Linked DNA regions of Salmonirosea aquatica. The protein of the gene in region 1 interacts with the protein of each later gene in a pairwise test. Links are inferred from orthologs where the notes say so. Each region holds a gene or a part of one and is shown on either strand. Other genes may lie near its edges.

What was found.
Region 2: the proteins of topA (region 1) and GBK04_RS08460 interact in binary tests that used the Escherichia coli proteins (3 or more experiments, as listed by UniProt). The link is inferred for Salmonirosea aquatica from one-to-one orthologs.

Annotation. Positions count from the first base shown.
Region 1 is NZ_WHLY01000002.1:5,767,032-5,774,360, reverse strand. The notes cover bases 1,530-4,575. They hold topA (type I DNA topoisomerase), read right to left. Parts: upstream 4,204-4,575; coding sequence 1,855-4,203; downstream 1,530-1,854. Other genes in these bases: GBK04_RS24825 (aconitate hydratase), read left to right, coding at 4,525-4,575; GBK04_RS24835 (SIR2 family NAD-dependent protein deacylase), read right to left, coding at 1,530-1,773. Also shown: bifunctional methylenetetrahydrofolate dehydrogenase/methenyltetrahydrofolate cyclohydrolase FolD, read right to left, coding at 1-187; GBK04_RS24840 (aldo/keto reductase), read right to left, coding at 259-1,074; more of GBK04_RS24835, read right to left, coding at 1,081-1,529; more of GBK04_RS24825, read left to right, coding at 4,576-6,792; GBK04_RS24820 (TonB-dependent receptor), read left to right, coding at 6,917-7,329. UniProt on the Escherichia coli protein: Releases the supercoiling and torsional tension of DNA, which is introduced during the DNA replication and transcription, by transiently cleaving and rejoining one strand of the DNA duplex.
Region 2 is NZ_WHLY01000002.1:1,767,938-1,775,219, reverse strand. What follows is about bases 2,472-5,470. They hold GBK04_RS08460 (IMPACT family protein), read left to right. Parts: upstream 2,472-3,663; coding sequence 3,664-4,278; downstream 4,279-5,470. Other genes in these bases: GBK04_RS08450 (hypothetical protein), read right to left, coding at 5,258-5,470; GBK04_RS08455 (peroxiredoxin family protein), read left to right, coding at 4,329-5,069; GBK04_RS08465 (MFS transporter), read left to right, coding at 2,475-3,674. In the rest of the region: GBK04_RS08470 (SusC/RagA family TonB-linked outer membrane protein), read right to left, coding at 1-2,247; more of GBK04_RS08450, read right to left, coding at 5,471-6,673; GBK04_RS08445 (transposase family protein), read right to left, coding at 7,172-7,282.

The DNA.
Region 1 (7,329 bases):
AGGTAAAGCCTACTTGCTCACAGCTTCGTATTTTTGAAGCCACGTAGGTTTCACTGGCTCCGTCGTTTCCGACCAGAATAGCGGCCAGATGGGGCTTCTTGCCCCCCTGAGCGGTCCATTCTTCTACCTGTTGCTTTATTTCCGCTTTAATTTGGCTGGAAAGAATTTTGCCGTCCAGTAGCTGCATTGTGGTATACTATTGAATGATTGAATAAGTTAATGCCTAAATGGTTGTTGATTTAGCAACCAGAACTTCTATTAATAATCCATGGGATCATCAGCAACGCGAACATCGGCATTGAGCGCGTTGAGCTGCTGCATATCGCCCTCCGACAGTTCAAAATCCCATACGTCAAAATTTTCCTGAATCCGTTTCTGGTTCGTAGATTTTGGAATGGTGACAAGGCCCTGCTGCAAACCCCATCGAATGAGAACCTGGTAGGTAGACTTCTCATACTGGGTGGCAATGGATTCGAGTACCTCGTTCGATTCTTTCCGTCCGCGGACGAGCGGTGAGTACCCTTCGGGTTGAATGTGTTTTTCCCGGCAATAAGCCAGCAATTCGGGGCGGTATAGAAAGGGGCTTTGCTCAAACTGATTGACCGCCGGAACCACCGAAGCATACGCGAAGAGCTCTTCCAGATGCGGTTGGTAATAGTTGGAAACCCCGATGGCCCGTACCCGTTTTTCATTGTACAGAGTTTCGAGCGCCCGCCAGGTTTCCTTCCGGGTATCCCGTATGGGCCAATGTACCAGGTACAGGTCCAGATAATCGGTTTGAAGCCGCTTTAGGCTTTGGTCATAGGCACGCAACGTCTGATCGTAGCCTTGTTCATCATTTCCAACCTTGGAAGTTATAAACACTTCACTTCGTTGGATCCCACTGTCCTTCATTCCACGGCCTACCTCTTCTTCATTTTGGTACACGCTAGCTGTATCAATGAGGCGGTAACCGGTTTCTAACGCCCAGCGCACCGCCCGGCTCACTTCATTTTTCTCGCCGGGAGCATAGATACCCAGTCCCAGACGAGGCATTTCAACGCCATTATTCAGTAATACCTTATTCTCAATCATAGGGGCTCAGGTTATTTCCTTCAATAGTTTTTCGAACAGGATTTTCGCTCCTACGGTAGCTTTCTCCTGGATGAAAGTCATATTTTTAGTTAACCTAATGTCGGGTCGGGCCGGATCGATGAGGTAGATCGGGGTACCCGGCTGCACGTAGTAAACCAATCCGGCAGCCGGATAGACGGCTAAGGAGGTACCTATAACTACAAATACATCGGCTTGTTCAGTGAGGTACGTAGCCTCGGTCATCATAGGTACCTCTTCTCCGAACCATACGATATGCGGACGGAGCTGGCTGCCTTCCTCACAATAATCCCCCTCTTTCAACTCCCAGCCCTTCATCTCATAGATCAGATTGGGATTGCTGCTGCTGCGTGATTTGAATAATTCACCATGCAGATGTACCACCCGGGTCGAACCCGCCTTCTCGTGGAGGTGATCCACATTCTGGGTGATGATCGTGACTTCGAAGTACTCTTCGAGCTCTTTGAGGATGCGGTGCGCTTCATTAGGCTCAACGGATAGGGCCTGCTTCCGGCGTTGATTATAAAATTCCAGCACCAATCGGGGATTCCGCGCCCAGGCTTGCGGAGTGGCCACATCCTCCACCCGGTGATTTTCCCATAGGCCACCACTGTCACGGAAAGTTTTGATCCCGCTTTCAGCGCTGATGCCCGCTCCGGAAAGTACCACGAGCTTTTTCATCTTTAGTTACTGACAGCTACTGGTTTGTAGCCGTTTCCATTATGATTATTTAGTTGGTCGTCAAGTGGCGTTACCTGCGGTTTAGCCTTTCTTGGCTTTTTTGGGAGCCGCCTTTTTTTTAGGTTTGGTCGCTTTGGCGGTTGGCTTTTCTTCGGTACCTTCTGCTAATTTCAGTACGTCCTCATAAGTAAGTTCCGCGGGTTCGGTTCCGCGCGGTATCTTAATGTTGCGCTTACCAAACGAAATGTAGGGGCCGTATTTTCCGTTCAGTACCTTTGCATTAGGATTTTCGTCATATTCGCGAATTACCTTATTGCTATCCAGTTTCCGCTTTTCGCCAATGATCTCAATGAGCCGCTCGGTCGTAACCGCCATCGGGTCGTCTGTTGGGGCAAGCGAATAGAACTTGCCATCATGCTTCACGTAGGGCCCGTACTTGCCGATATTGACTACAAGTGCCTGATCTTCGTACATACCTACCTCGCGGGGTAGCTTGAATAGTTCCAGGGCCTCTTCCAGCGTGATGGTTTCCATGAGTTGGCCTTTCAGCAAACTGGCAAATTTTGGTTTTTCCTCATCCTCCGCATCGCCAATCTGCACGTAAGGACCGTAGCGGCCAATGCGGGCACTGATTGGTTTTCCCGAATTAGGGTCTTCCCCCAGCAGGCGGGTCGTCAGGCTTTTGTCAATTTTCTCCCCTTCGGCGTCGGATACTTTCTGGTGGAAATTTTTGTAAAAGCGGTCGATCATGTCCTGCCACTGAACCTTGCCTTCCGCAATGTTGTCAAAATCCTTCTCGACATTGGCCGTAAAAGAAAAGTCGACGATATCCTCGAAGTGATTGACCAGGAAGTCATTCACGATCATCCCGGCGCTGGTAGGGAACAGTTTGGCTTTTTCCGTCCCGAACGTTTCAGTATTGACCTTGGTCTTGATCTGATTATCTTTAAGGGTGATTTCATTGTATTCCCTTTCTTGTCCTTGGCGATCTTCCTTTACCACATATTCGCGCCGAATAATGGTCGAGATCGTGGGAGCGTAGGTAGATGGACGACCGATGCCCATTTCTTCCAGTTTTTTAACCAGACTTGCTTCCGTGTAGCGGGGCGGGTTCCGGCTGAATCGCTCTGTAGCTTTCAAATGATCCAGGTTCAGGACCTGATTTATATTCAAGGGAGGTAGCATGCCTTTCTGCTCTTCATCCTCCTCATCGCTTGATTCAAGGTACACCTTTAGGAACCCTTCAAACTTTATGACTTCTCCCTGGGCGACTAGCTGTTCGGTGGTAGTTGAGATTCCGATCGTCGCAGTGGTACGTTCAAGCTGAGCGTCGGCCATCTGGGAGGCAATTGCCCGTTTCCAAATTAGCTCGTACAGGCGCTGCTCATTCCGGTCCCGACTGGCGACGAGAGTCGAAAAATCGGTAGGCCGAACGGCTTCATGTGCTTCCTGGGCCGACTCCGATTTTGTTTTGAAGACCCGACGGTGGTGGTATTCAGGACCGTATTCCTGGCTGATCTGATCCTTCGCTTTGCCCATGGCCTCCTCGGAAAGATTCGTCGAATCCGTCCGCATGTAGGAGATTTTTCCGGCTTCGTAAAGCTTTTGGGCCACGGTCATGGTTTGAGAAACCGAAAAACTCAGTTTGCGGGAGGCTTCCTGTTGTAAGGTAGAGGTTGTAAAAGGTGGGGCAGGCGTTTTCTTGGCGGGTTTAGTTTCAAGGTTTTTGATTTGAAAAATCGCACCTACACACTTCCGGACAAAATCTTCGGCTTGGGCCTGCGTTTCGAAGTTTTTAGGTAATTCGGCATTCAGGATTTTACCATTTCCCAAATCAAAGAGGGCAGTAATCTTGTAGCTGCTCTTACTTTGGAAAGCTTCAATTTCACGTTCCCGATCTACAATGACCCGTACCGCCACCGATTGGACACGGCCAGCGGAAAGAGATGATTTGCCAATCCTGATTTTTTTCCACAAAACCGGAGAGAGCTCGTACCCTACCAGCCGATCCAGTATCCGGCGGGCTTGCTGGGCATTCACCAGGTCGATGTCGATGGTCCGGGGCTTGCTGATGGCATTTTGCAGAGCGGATTTGGTGATTTCCCGGAACACGATTCGTTTGGTGGCATCCGGCAAGCCCAGCGCCTCTTTCAAATGCCAGGAAATGGCTTCCCCTTCGCGGTCATCATCCGTGGCCAGCCATACTTCCGATGATTTGGCAAGTTTTTTTAATTCATTGATTACCTTTACTTTATCGCCTGAAATTTCGTAAACGGGCGCATATCTGTTTTCGGTATCGACACCCATGTCGTGTTCAGGAAGGTCACGTACGTGGCCGTAACTTGACATGACGGTATAATCGGTTCCAAGGTATTTTTCTATGGTTTTGGCCTTCGCCGGTGATTCAACGATCACCAGATTTTTAGACATAGTAGGGTCGTTTTATTTATTAGAAAATGGTGCTTTGCCTGCTTCAAAGATAGAATAGATTCCTGCGAAAGATAAACAGAGAGTATAAATGGATTGTTGCATGATACAATTTTGGCAGGTACCTTAAGATAACAATAAATTGTACTTTTCTGTTTTCGATATTAAAAATAACGATTCATTATAGTTTTAGTATAGTACAAATTTAAGAAGAATCTTATGAAAGTCACAGGGCTTAGAAAAATGAAAAAGCCGAAAATTGCTGAAATTTTGTACTTTTAACCGTTTTTGAAACCTAACATCCAATAGAAGCAAACCAAACGTATGGCATTTGACTTAGACATGATCAAGGGCGTATATGCCCGCATGGAAGAACGTATCAACGCTGCCCGCCAGGTAGTAGGGCGTCCCCTTACTCAGGCAGAAAAAATATTGTACTCACACCTTTGGGAGGGGACTGCTACGACACCTTATGAGCGGGGGAAGGCTTATGTGGATTTTGCTCCCGACCGCGTAGCTATGCAGGACGCAACGGCGCAAATGGCCCTCTTGCAATTCATGCAGGCCGGCCGGCCCCAGGTGGCGGTACCTTCTACTGTGCACTGCGATCACCTGATTCAGGCGGAGGTAGGTGCGGAGAAGGACCTTGAAATTGCTAAAAATAGAAATAAGGAAGTTTATGATTTTCTGGCCTCCGTATCCAACAAGTACGGCATTGGCTTCTGGAAGCCCGGTGCGGGTATTATTCACCAGGTGGTACTTGAAAACTACGCATTTCCGGGCGGTATGATGATCGGCACCGATTCACATACGCCGAATGCGGGTGGCCTGGGGATGATCGCTATTGGGGTCGGCGGTGCCGATGCCAGCGATGTGATGTCGGGCCTGGCCTGGGAATTGAAAATGCCCCGCCTGATTGGGGTAAAACTGACAGGTAAGCTCTCAGGCTGGACTTCCGCTAAGGATGTGATACTGTGGGTGGCGGGCCAACTGACTGTAAAAGGTGGTACGGGCTATGTCGTCGAATATTTTGGCGAGGGCGCCGAAAGCATGTCGTGTACCGGAAAGGGTACCATTTGTAATATGGGAGCAGAAATCGGGGCTACGACATCTCTCTTTACGTATGATGATAAAATGGCCGATTACCTGCGTTCCACCGAACGCGCCGATATTGCTGATGCTGCCGATGAAGTACGGACCCACTTACGGGCCGATGAAGAAGTATACGAAAATCCCGAAGAATATTACGATCAGGTGATCCACCTGGATCTATCAACGCTTGAACCCCATATTAACGGACCTTTTACCCCCGATTTGGCTTGGCCGTTGTCCAAGTTTGCCCAAGCCGTACGGGAAAACAATTGGCCTGAGCGGCTGGAAGTGGGTTTGATTGGTTCCTGCACGAACTCTTCCTACGAAGACATGACCCGGGCTGCCTCCGTGGCGGGTCAGGCTTCTAAAAAGAACATCAAAGCGAAGGCGGAATTTACGATCACTCCCGGATCTGAAATGGTTCGCTTTACCGCCGAGCGCGATGGAATTCTGGATACTTTTGAGAAAATCGGTGGGGTTGTACTGGCGAACGCCTGCGGACCTTGCATCGGGCAGTGGGCACGCCATATGGACGATCCTTCCCGCAAGAATTCGATTATCACTTCCTTCAACCGGAATTTTGCCAAACGTAACGACGGAAATATCAGTACTCACGCTTTTGTGGCCTCGCCCGAAATCGTAACGGCCTTCGCAATCGCGGGCGATCTGACTTTTAACCCGATGAAGGATTCGTTGACTAACGAAGACGGGCAGAACGTCATGCTGGACGAACCCAAGGGAATCGAATTGCCTATTCAGGGTTTTGAGGTAGAGGACGCAGGGTACCAGTCACCAGCCGAAGATGGAAGTCAGGTGCAGGTAGCGGTCGATCCGGATTCAGACCGCCTCCAATTGCTCGATCCCTTCAAGGAGTGGGAAGGTACCGATTTGCTCGGATTGAAACTGTTGATCAAAGCCAAAGGCAAGTGTACAACCGACCATATTTCGATGGCCGGACCCTGGCTTAAGTACCGCGGACACCTGGACAATATTTCCAACAATATGCTCATTGGGGCGATCAATTACTTTAACGATAAGTCCAATTCAGTAAAAAACCAGCTATCGGGAGAATACGGTGAGGTACCTGCTACCCAGCGTATTTACAAAGCTGAGGGTATTGGAACCGTTGTGGTAGGGGATGAAAACTACGGTGAGGGCTCTTCACGCGAACACGCCGCCATGGAGCCACGTCACCTTGGGGTACGCGCGATTCTGGTTAAATCATTCGCCCGTATTCACGAGACCAATTTGAAAAAGCAAGGTATGCTGGCCCTGACTTTTGCCAGTCCGTCGGACTACGAAAAAGTACTGGAAGACGACACTATAGACATAAAAGGATTGACATCCTTTGCTCCGGGTAGCCCGTTGACAGTGGTACTGCACCATGCAGACGGTACTACTGAGGATATTCTGGTTAATCATACTTACAACGCCCAACAAATCGAATGGTTCAAGGCAGGTTCGGCGCTGAATATCATTCGTCGTTCGGTAGGCGCCTAAGGTACCCCTGGAATAACCTTTTTATAAAAGACCCTGATGTATTCGTATCGGGGTCTTTTTTTAATACCAACGATCCCTACGAGCAAGGTACCTTCTAAACCTTTGAGGAAATATTAGCTTATTTATGAAAAATCATATACCCCTTTTCCTTTCAACTTCTATTCTGCTTTTGCCGTACCTGACGGTAGCCCAAAGTGATACCCTGGAAGTCAATCAGCTAGAAGAAGTGAAGGTCACTGCTTTTGAATCGAAACGTACCGTGCTGGAAACTACCGCCTCTGTCGGTATCATTAGTCCCCGCACCCTGGAACGATTCGCTGCAACTACGTTTACCAATGCAGTCAACACGGTACCGGGGGTACGGATGGAGGAGCGCTCGCCGGGAAGTTACCGCTTTTCGGTACGGGGTAGCCTGTTGCGTTCCCCATTTGGGGTTCGGAACGTGAAGTTTTATTGGAATGGAATTCCCTTCACGGATGCCAATGGCAACACACCCCTGAATTCCCTTGACTTTAATTCGGTAGGCCGCATGGAAAT
Region 2 (7,282 bases), 4.0 Mb from region 1 along the record:
AATTGAACCACTCACGATATTGTCGAAGATTCCGAAGTCCAGACCCAGGTTCACGGATGTGGTGCGCTCCCACTGGAGGTCGCTGTTCTGCATCCGGTTCACATACAATTGGTTCACCTGGTAGATGCTGCCATCCTGGCGTTGGTAGAGGTACTTGCCGGTGTTCAAATCCGAAAGGGCCACGTACCGGCCAATATCCCGGTTTCCGTTGCTACCCCACGACAGGCGCAGCTTACCGTAGTTCAGCCAGGGTATTTTACCAAATTTTTCGTCGGTGAACACCCAGCCTACTGCCGCCGAGGAGAACAACGCGCGCGGGTTCTTCTGTCCGAAGGCTGAGTACCCGTCGCGGCGGGTCGATAGTGTCAGCATGTAGCGGTCTTTGAAGGAGTAGAAAAGGCGGCCCATCAGACCGTCGCCAGTACTTACCTCGTCGTTGCTGCTGATGGTCGGATTTACACCCGTGCCCATATTATGGTACCCCAACACATCAGAGGGCAGGAAGCCCCGGGCTGACATGGAATTGCTCCACCGCTGAAATTTCTCGGCGTTGATCAGGAATGTGGCGTCGAAGTTGTGTACGTCGTTGATCGTCTTGGTCCATTTGAAAATATTATCCACCTGCCAGTAGTAGTCCTTTCTTTGCTCCCGGACGGCGGTTCCGCCCACAGCGGCCCACTCGGCATGTTTGGAGGACTCATGGTTGTAATATTCATAAAACTCGTAGCGCGGCGTGAAATTCATGCGGTAGGTGATGCCCAGGGGCAGATTGACCAACGCGTACAAAGTGGTGTTCAGGGTTGTGAACTTTTTGCGACGGTCAATGAAACTACGGTCGTAGTAGGGGTGCTTGCCCCCGCTTGCTTCGCCATTAGGCCGCCAGATGTAGTTGCCGTTTTCGTCATATTCCGATCCCCAGGGCGAGATAGTCCGCGCCAGATTGTAATCCACCGGCACCTGACTTTCGTCGCGGTCGGCAAACTGTAGTGTGGTACCCACGGTCAGGAATTTATTGATTTTGCCTTCCAGATTCAGGCGACCCCGCACCGTGCTGAACTTGTCGCCGTAAATGATGCCTTCGTTATTGAGGTACCCCAGCGACATGTAATAGTTTAGCCCGTCCTTGCGTCCCGACATGCTGACCGTGTGATCCTGCCGGATGCCGTTCTGGAATACCTTGCTGTACCAGTCCACACTTCTCCCGGCTTTGTAATTTTCTATTTCCATGGGTTGCATGCCCAGGCGCTGGAGCCATACCGTGGTAGGGTCACCTGCCGAACCGTCGTAGGCCAGCCACTGTTCCAGGCTTACACCGGTGGGTAGGTTGTCAGGATTGGTAAACTGGCCGGGTTTGAAATTAGAATTGATATTTTTCATCACCTCGCTCCGCCAGTCAAGAAACTCGTTCGGTCCCCATACTTCTTCATTCTTGGAAACCGACGCTACGCCTACGTTGGTATTGATGTTCACTACTGGCGGGCCTTCCTGTCCTTTTTTAGTAGTGATCAGAATGACCCCACTAGCGGCTTTGGCCCCAAATACGGCCGCCGAACTGGCGTCTTTCAGCACGTCGATGGTTTCGATGTCGTTGGGGTTGATGTCCGAAAGTTCGCCGTAGTAGATGGCTCCATCCAGTACCAGCAACGGGCTGGAAGCGGCATTCAGGGAGTTTTTGCCGCGCACCAGCAGGCTACCCCCGCCTTTTGCCGAGGGCGACATCCCCACGTTCAGACCGGCGATGTTACCCCGTAAAATGTCCTGTACTGACTGGGGGTTTTCATTGTCGAGCTTGGTGGCATTTATTTGCGACACGGCCCCGGTAAGGTCACGTTTTTTGGCGGTACCGTACCCTACCACTACCACTTCGTCAAGGGTTTTCAGATCCGTTGCCAGTATAATGTCTATCACACTGGCGTTGCCTACCGTACGTTCCTGCGTCAGGAAACCCACCGCCGAAAATACCAGTACGTCGGCGTCGGATTTCACATCAATGCTGAACTTACCGTCGGCGTCGGTGGTGGTACCGATGGTGGTACCTTTCAGCAGAACAGTGACGCCGGGAATGCCCGTTTTGTCTTCTTGAGAAGTTACAGTTCCCGTGATCGTTTTATCGACAATGGTACGCAGGCCAGTAGTACCCGGCGTGGGGTACGGCGCTGCGGAAGCAAGCAACGAATGGCCCGTGAAAGCAAAAAGTATGCAGCTCAGAGCCATCCTAAACGAAATATGCATTAGATGTTTTTTCATAGGTGTAAAATTGTTACTTTATTATAGGTTGTTCTTTTTTGACGCCCCATCATAGTACTTTCCCTTACTCCGAGTATCATATTTCCGGGTAAAAAGTGAAATTTACTTTTATAGAAGCCAACGATAAGGGATGCATCGTTAAATACTTATTTACTAATATCTTAACTCAAATGTGCTTCTGCGCCTGATGAGCGGAGATATTTGCTTACATCCCCTACCTTTGTGGAATGCAAACTACCGCCACACCGGGCGTCGCGACACCCGGCATCTTCACCGGGCAATTTTGGCTACTCAGCCTAAGTTCATTTCTGTTTTTTGCCAGTTTCAATATGCTCATTCCCGAGCTGCCCACCTACCTCACGAGCATGGGTGGAGCCGAGTACAAGGGATTTATCATAAGTCTGTTTACGCTCACTGCCGGTCTGTCGCGCCCGTTCAGTGGCCGCCTCACCGACCGCATCGGACGCATTCCGGTCATGGCGTTCGGGTCGTTGGTGTGCTTCGTGTGCGGATTTCTATATCCCGTTTTTATTACTGTGGTACCCTTCCTGCTGCTGCGGTTAGGACATGGTTTTTCGACGGGTTTTAAGCCTACGGGTACGGCAGCCTACATTGCCGATATCGTTCCCGCGCACCGGCGGGGCGAGGCACTGGGGGTATACGGCATGAGTGTCAGCATCGGGGCGGCGTTGGGACCGGCCATCGGGAGTTGGATTGCGGCCGTGTTTTCACTCAATGCCTTATTCTACACTTCGTCGTTTCTGGCGTTTCTCTCGATCGGTATTCTGATCAATATGAAAGAAACACTGAAAAATCCCGCCCGGCTTTCATGGGAGGCATTCAGGATTACCCGCAAGGATGTTTTCGAGCCGCGCGTGCTGCCACCTTCGCTGGTGGTTTTCCTGACCTATTTCAGCTTCGGAGCGGTACTTACGCTCATTCCCGATTTCAGCGATTCACTCGGCTTGCGCAACCACGGCCTTTATTTTCTGGTCTACACGCTTACGTCGCTATTCATCCGGCTGGTGGCGGGCCGAGTCTCGGACCGTTATGGTAGGGTAGAGGTAGTGGTGGTAGGTTGCATCAATCTTATCGTGGCCATGCTGTGTACGGGCTTTGCCACTTCGCCCGTGTTGTTTTTTACGGGTGCCGTGTTTTTTGGTTTCGCCACGGGTATCCTTTCACCTATCCTTACTGCCTGGACAGTGGATCTGAGCGAGGAAGACGGGCGAGGGCGGGCCATGGCTACCATGTATATTTCGATGGAAGCGGGCATTGGCCTTGGGGCCTACCTGGCCGCGGCTATTTTTGCCAATGAAATAGCGCGGCTACCGCTGGCGTTTTCGGTGATGGCCGCTTTGGGATTGACAGCGCTGGTGTATTCGGTGGTTATTTTGAAAATGAATCGGAAGAACGATGCTATTTGACGACAGCTACCGTACCCTTGAGGCGCCCGCCGAAGGTTTTTTCAAAGACCGGGGCAGTAAGTTTTACGCCTTCGCTTATCCCATTCGCTTTGAGGAAGATACCAAACCTCTGTTAGGTACCCTGCGCGAACAACACCCCAAGGCGGTTCACCACTGCTATGCTTATCGCCTAGGGCTGGACCGAAATCACTACCGCGCCAACGACGACGGCGAGCCGTCAGGTACCGCCGGGCGGCCTATTTTGAATACGCTCTACTCACGCGATCTGACCAATGTTCTGGTCGTGGTGGTGCGGTACTTTGGGGGTACCTTGCTAGGGGTACCCGGCCTGATCAATGCCTACAAAACCGCCACCGAGCTGGCTTTGGACGAAGCCGTGATTTTGACAAAATACGTCTGCGACGAGTACGAAATCAGCTTTCCCTACGAAGCGACCAGCGACGTGAACCAGATTCTGAAAAACTACGAATTGGAAGTGACGGAGCAAGCGTTTGAGATGGAATGTACCTTCAAAGTGCTGATTCGAAAAACGCTGTTGAATCGGGTGGTACCTACTTTTGAGGAAATTGAGGGTGTAAGGCTGATGTACCGGAAAACAGTATAACTTCTGGCCTCATGCGGGGAAGAAAACGAATATTTATAAAGTAACAAGCCATGATTTCACGCGGATCTTTTCTCATACTTCTCTTATTGTTCTATGGACTCGCTCATACCGCCGTGGCTCAGAGTAGCCTGCAAAGAAGCACAAGACGGATAAGCTCCCAAGGCACAATTGACAGAAACACTAAAATTTACGACAAAGAGACGGGTATGCAGATACCATTCGAGGAATTTTCCCGGATGTTTGAGGGCGGTTCCAAAGAATACAGTGCCATTCCACAGATTGACGAATACGGACAGGTTTCCTTTTATGTGGTAAGAAAGAAAACGAAAGAAGAATTGGAGCTAGGACAGGCGAATCTATTGAATGATTATAAAAAGCCGGAAGTAGGGCAGGTACTTAGTCCTTTTGTGATGCAGGGGGCCGACGATCAAACGTACAGTTCTTCACAGTTGAGGGGTAGCTACATATTGTTAAGTTTTTGGCAAAATTTAGAGCCCCCATTTTTTAGCGCTGATAGTGCTAAAGATTTGGTAGAATTAATTGGCATAGCGAAGGCGAAGCACATCAAGTTGGTTTCGCTGGGAATCACTATGTCTTCGATGCCGGAAGGTTACGCTGCCATGAACGAGTTCAAGTTAGGGTTCGTGCCTATTCCTGAAGCCCGGAATTTCATGATCAAATATGGGCTTTCGATTTCTCCCTCTTACCTACTCATCGGACCCGAGGGTACCTTGCTGGCTCTCATCGAAAATAATTCTCCTCTTCCTTTGCAAAAGTATCTTAGAAAGTAGCGCTCCTTTACTCCCTCAGTTTATCCACCCGGATATTGACATCGTCATAAAAATACTCATCGAAAGTACGGCCTGAGGCTTTCCCATAGCGCAGCATAATATGGGCAAGATACGATTCTTACTACATCGAAAGATGGTCGGTCTTTGAAACGTGATAATCATTTCAAAGCCCGCCTTAAAATATAAGATCAGTATTCCAATCGGCCAGACTCTAATAAGTCCAATTTTCCCTCTACTGCAATGTCCTTTACCTGTCCTATATTCTGTAAAGTGACGACATGCCCCGGCAGGATGCGCACCGTATCGTTTTGGGTGGGAATGCGCCCGCAAGTCCAAGTAGAACGAGTATGCCAGTCGCCCGACGTTTGGCTTTCAATAACAGGGCCACACGATTCTCTCAAAGTCAAGAGTGGATCACCAAGAATGAGTTCAGTATCTATATAGCCCGTATAATGCCTGAAAGCATCACTGATTGTCTCCCCTTTTGACATGTTGTCGAATACTCCATTTCTATCGAATTCCGGCGCCAGCGCGCTCCTTCCGTTGATGGTAAATGCAAAAAGCAAATCGCTGTACGCATGGGCGGCCAGTACGTTCCCGGTTTCCAGATACTTATTGGCCAGGTATCCGGCATGTCGAAAGTTGCCCACGTCACACGAATGAAAATTGATAATCTGCGTGTTGAGCGCGGGCAGCGGAGTAATGTCTGTTTCGGTAATTCCAAAACTGTGATAACTGCTTGACCCGTGGCCATTGTAGGTAAGGATTTCATAGGAGTTGTCCCGTAACTTCTGAATATAATCGTCTTTCCACAGCTGGTCGTAGCCCGAAAAAGAATTGTTTTTTACACGACCGAATTTTACCGAGTCTGCTGCGTACCAACGATCATTCTGCTCCGCTAAATTCATGGTTTCAACGTCACTTGTAAAACCATCGGTGATCAGAACTTTTTTGTCAAATCCGAATTCGTAATTTTTGTATCGGTGCAGTTTATCAAAGTAAGCCAAAATCCGATTCGTGCTCGTCTGACGGTCGTACGAGATGTCAGGTACCAGCATTCCCATAGAAATGGCTCCACCGGTCTGTTGAAATACTGCATTCAATTTTTCAGTTTCAGAACGATCATAAAGACTTGGGGTCCTTGGTGAAACAAATTCACCTGAATTAGCATCGAACTGATAGGCATTATACCGGGGAAAGGTGTAGTAGGTAAAGGACTGGAGCGAATAACGGTTGACTATTTGATTGTTTGTATCATAGATTACAGTAGCGATTGGCACAACGGCGTTTCGACCTATAAAAAACAAGTAAGCCAAATCATTATCCAGGTAGTCGCGCTTTACATTCTCATACAGGGCGATTTTCTCGGCCAGGGAGGTACCTATGTAATAGTACCCGAAAACAACGCTCGTGTCGGTCAGGTTGACGTCTCGCGAATAGGTTTGCAATGCCTGGCTGATTGCCGCATTGTCTCTCCATTCCTGATCAACCACAAACAAAAGTTTCTTTTTTCTTCCGATGGGAGCCGGGGCAGTCGTTATTGTAGAGAAAAGCTCGATGCTATTATTGCTTATATCCCCTTGAAGATTCACGATCGCGCGCATGGGATACCTCGTATTGGCCTGTAAGCCGTCGACTGTATACGTGATTTCCTTGGTATCGTAATTTATTGATTTGGGGGATAGCCAATTACTTGAAAAACCAAGTGGTGTGCCTGAGGAACTAAAATCATGGAATAAGTCTATGACGACCATCGTTACCCGATTGATATCAAAAGTTTCCAGGAACCGGATACGTACATCAACCGAGCTGTAAGGTCTATCAACGTTGGGAGTAGTGGTCAGTATAATGTCCTCGACTGCTTCCCGAAGTCGATTTTTTGATTTAATGGATTCAGGTGCTAGGCTATAAGTGTAAGAAACAGAATCCATCTCTATACGGTAGGTTATGTCCTGCCCGGCACAGGTATCGATCAGTAACGAGCAGAGAGTACAGAGTAGTAATATTTTTACGCTTACTGACATGGTCGGCTATCGTTGGGGAATAAACTGATTTTCCATTGTAAATATATATAATAGACTTGTTGCAATAGTGATTAACAACTAGTTAGTAAGATAAAAATTCCATAGGCCGGCGCAAATACCAATCGCTGATTCGTAGAGAAGTACCTTACGGGTTCGTAAGCGATCACTCAAATACCGAAATCTCTTCAT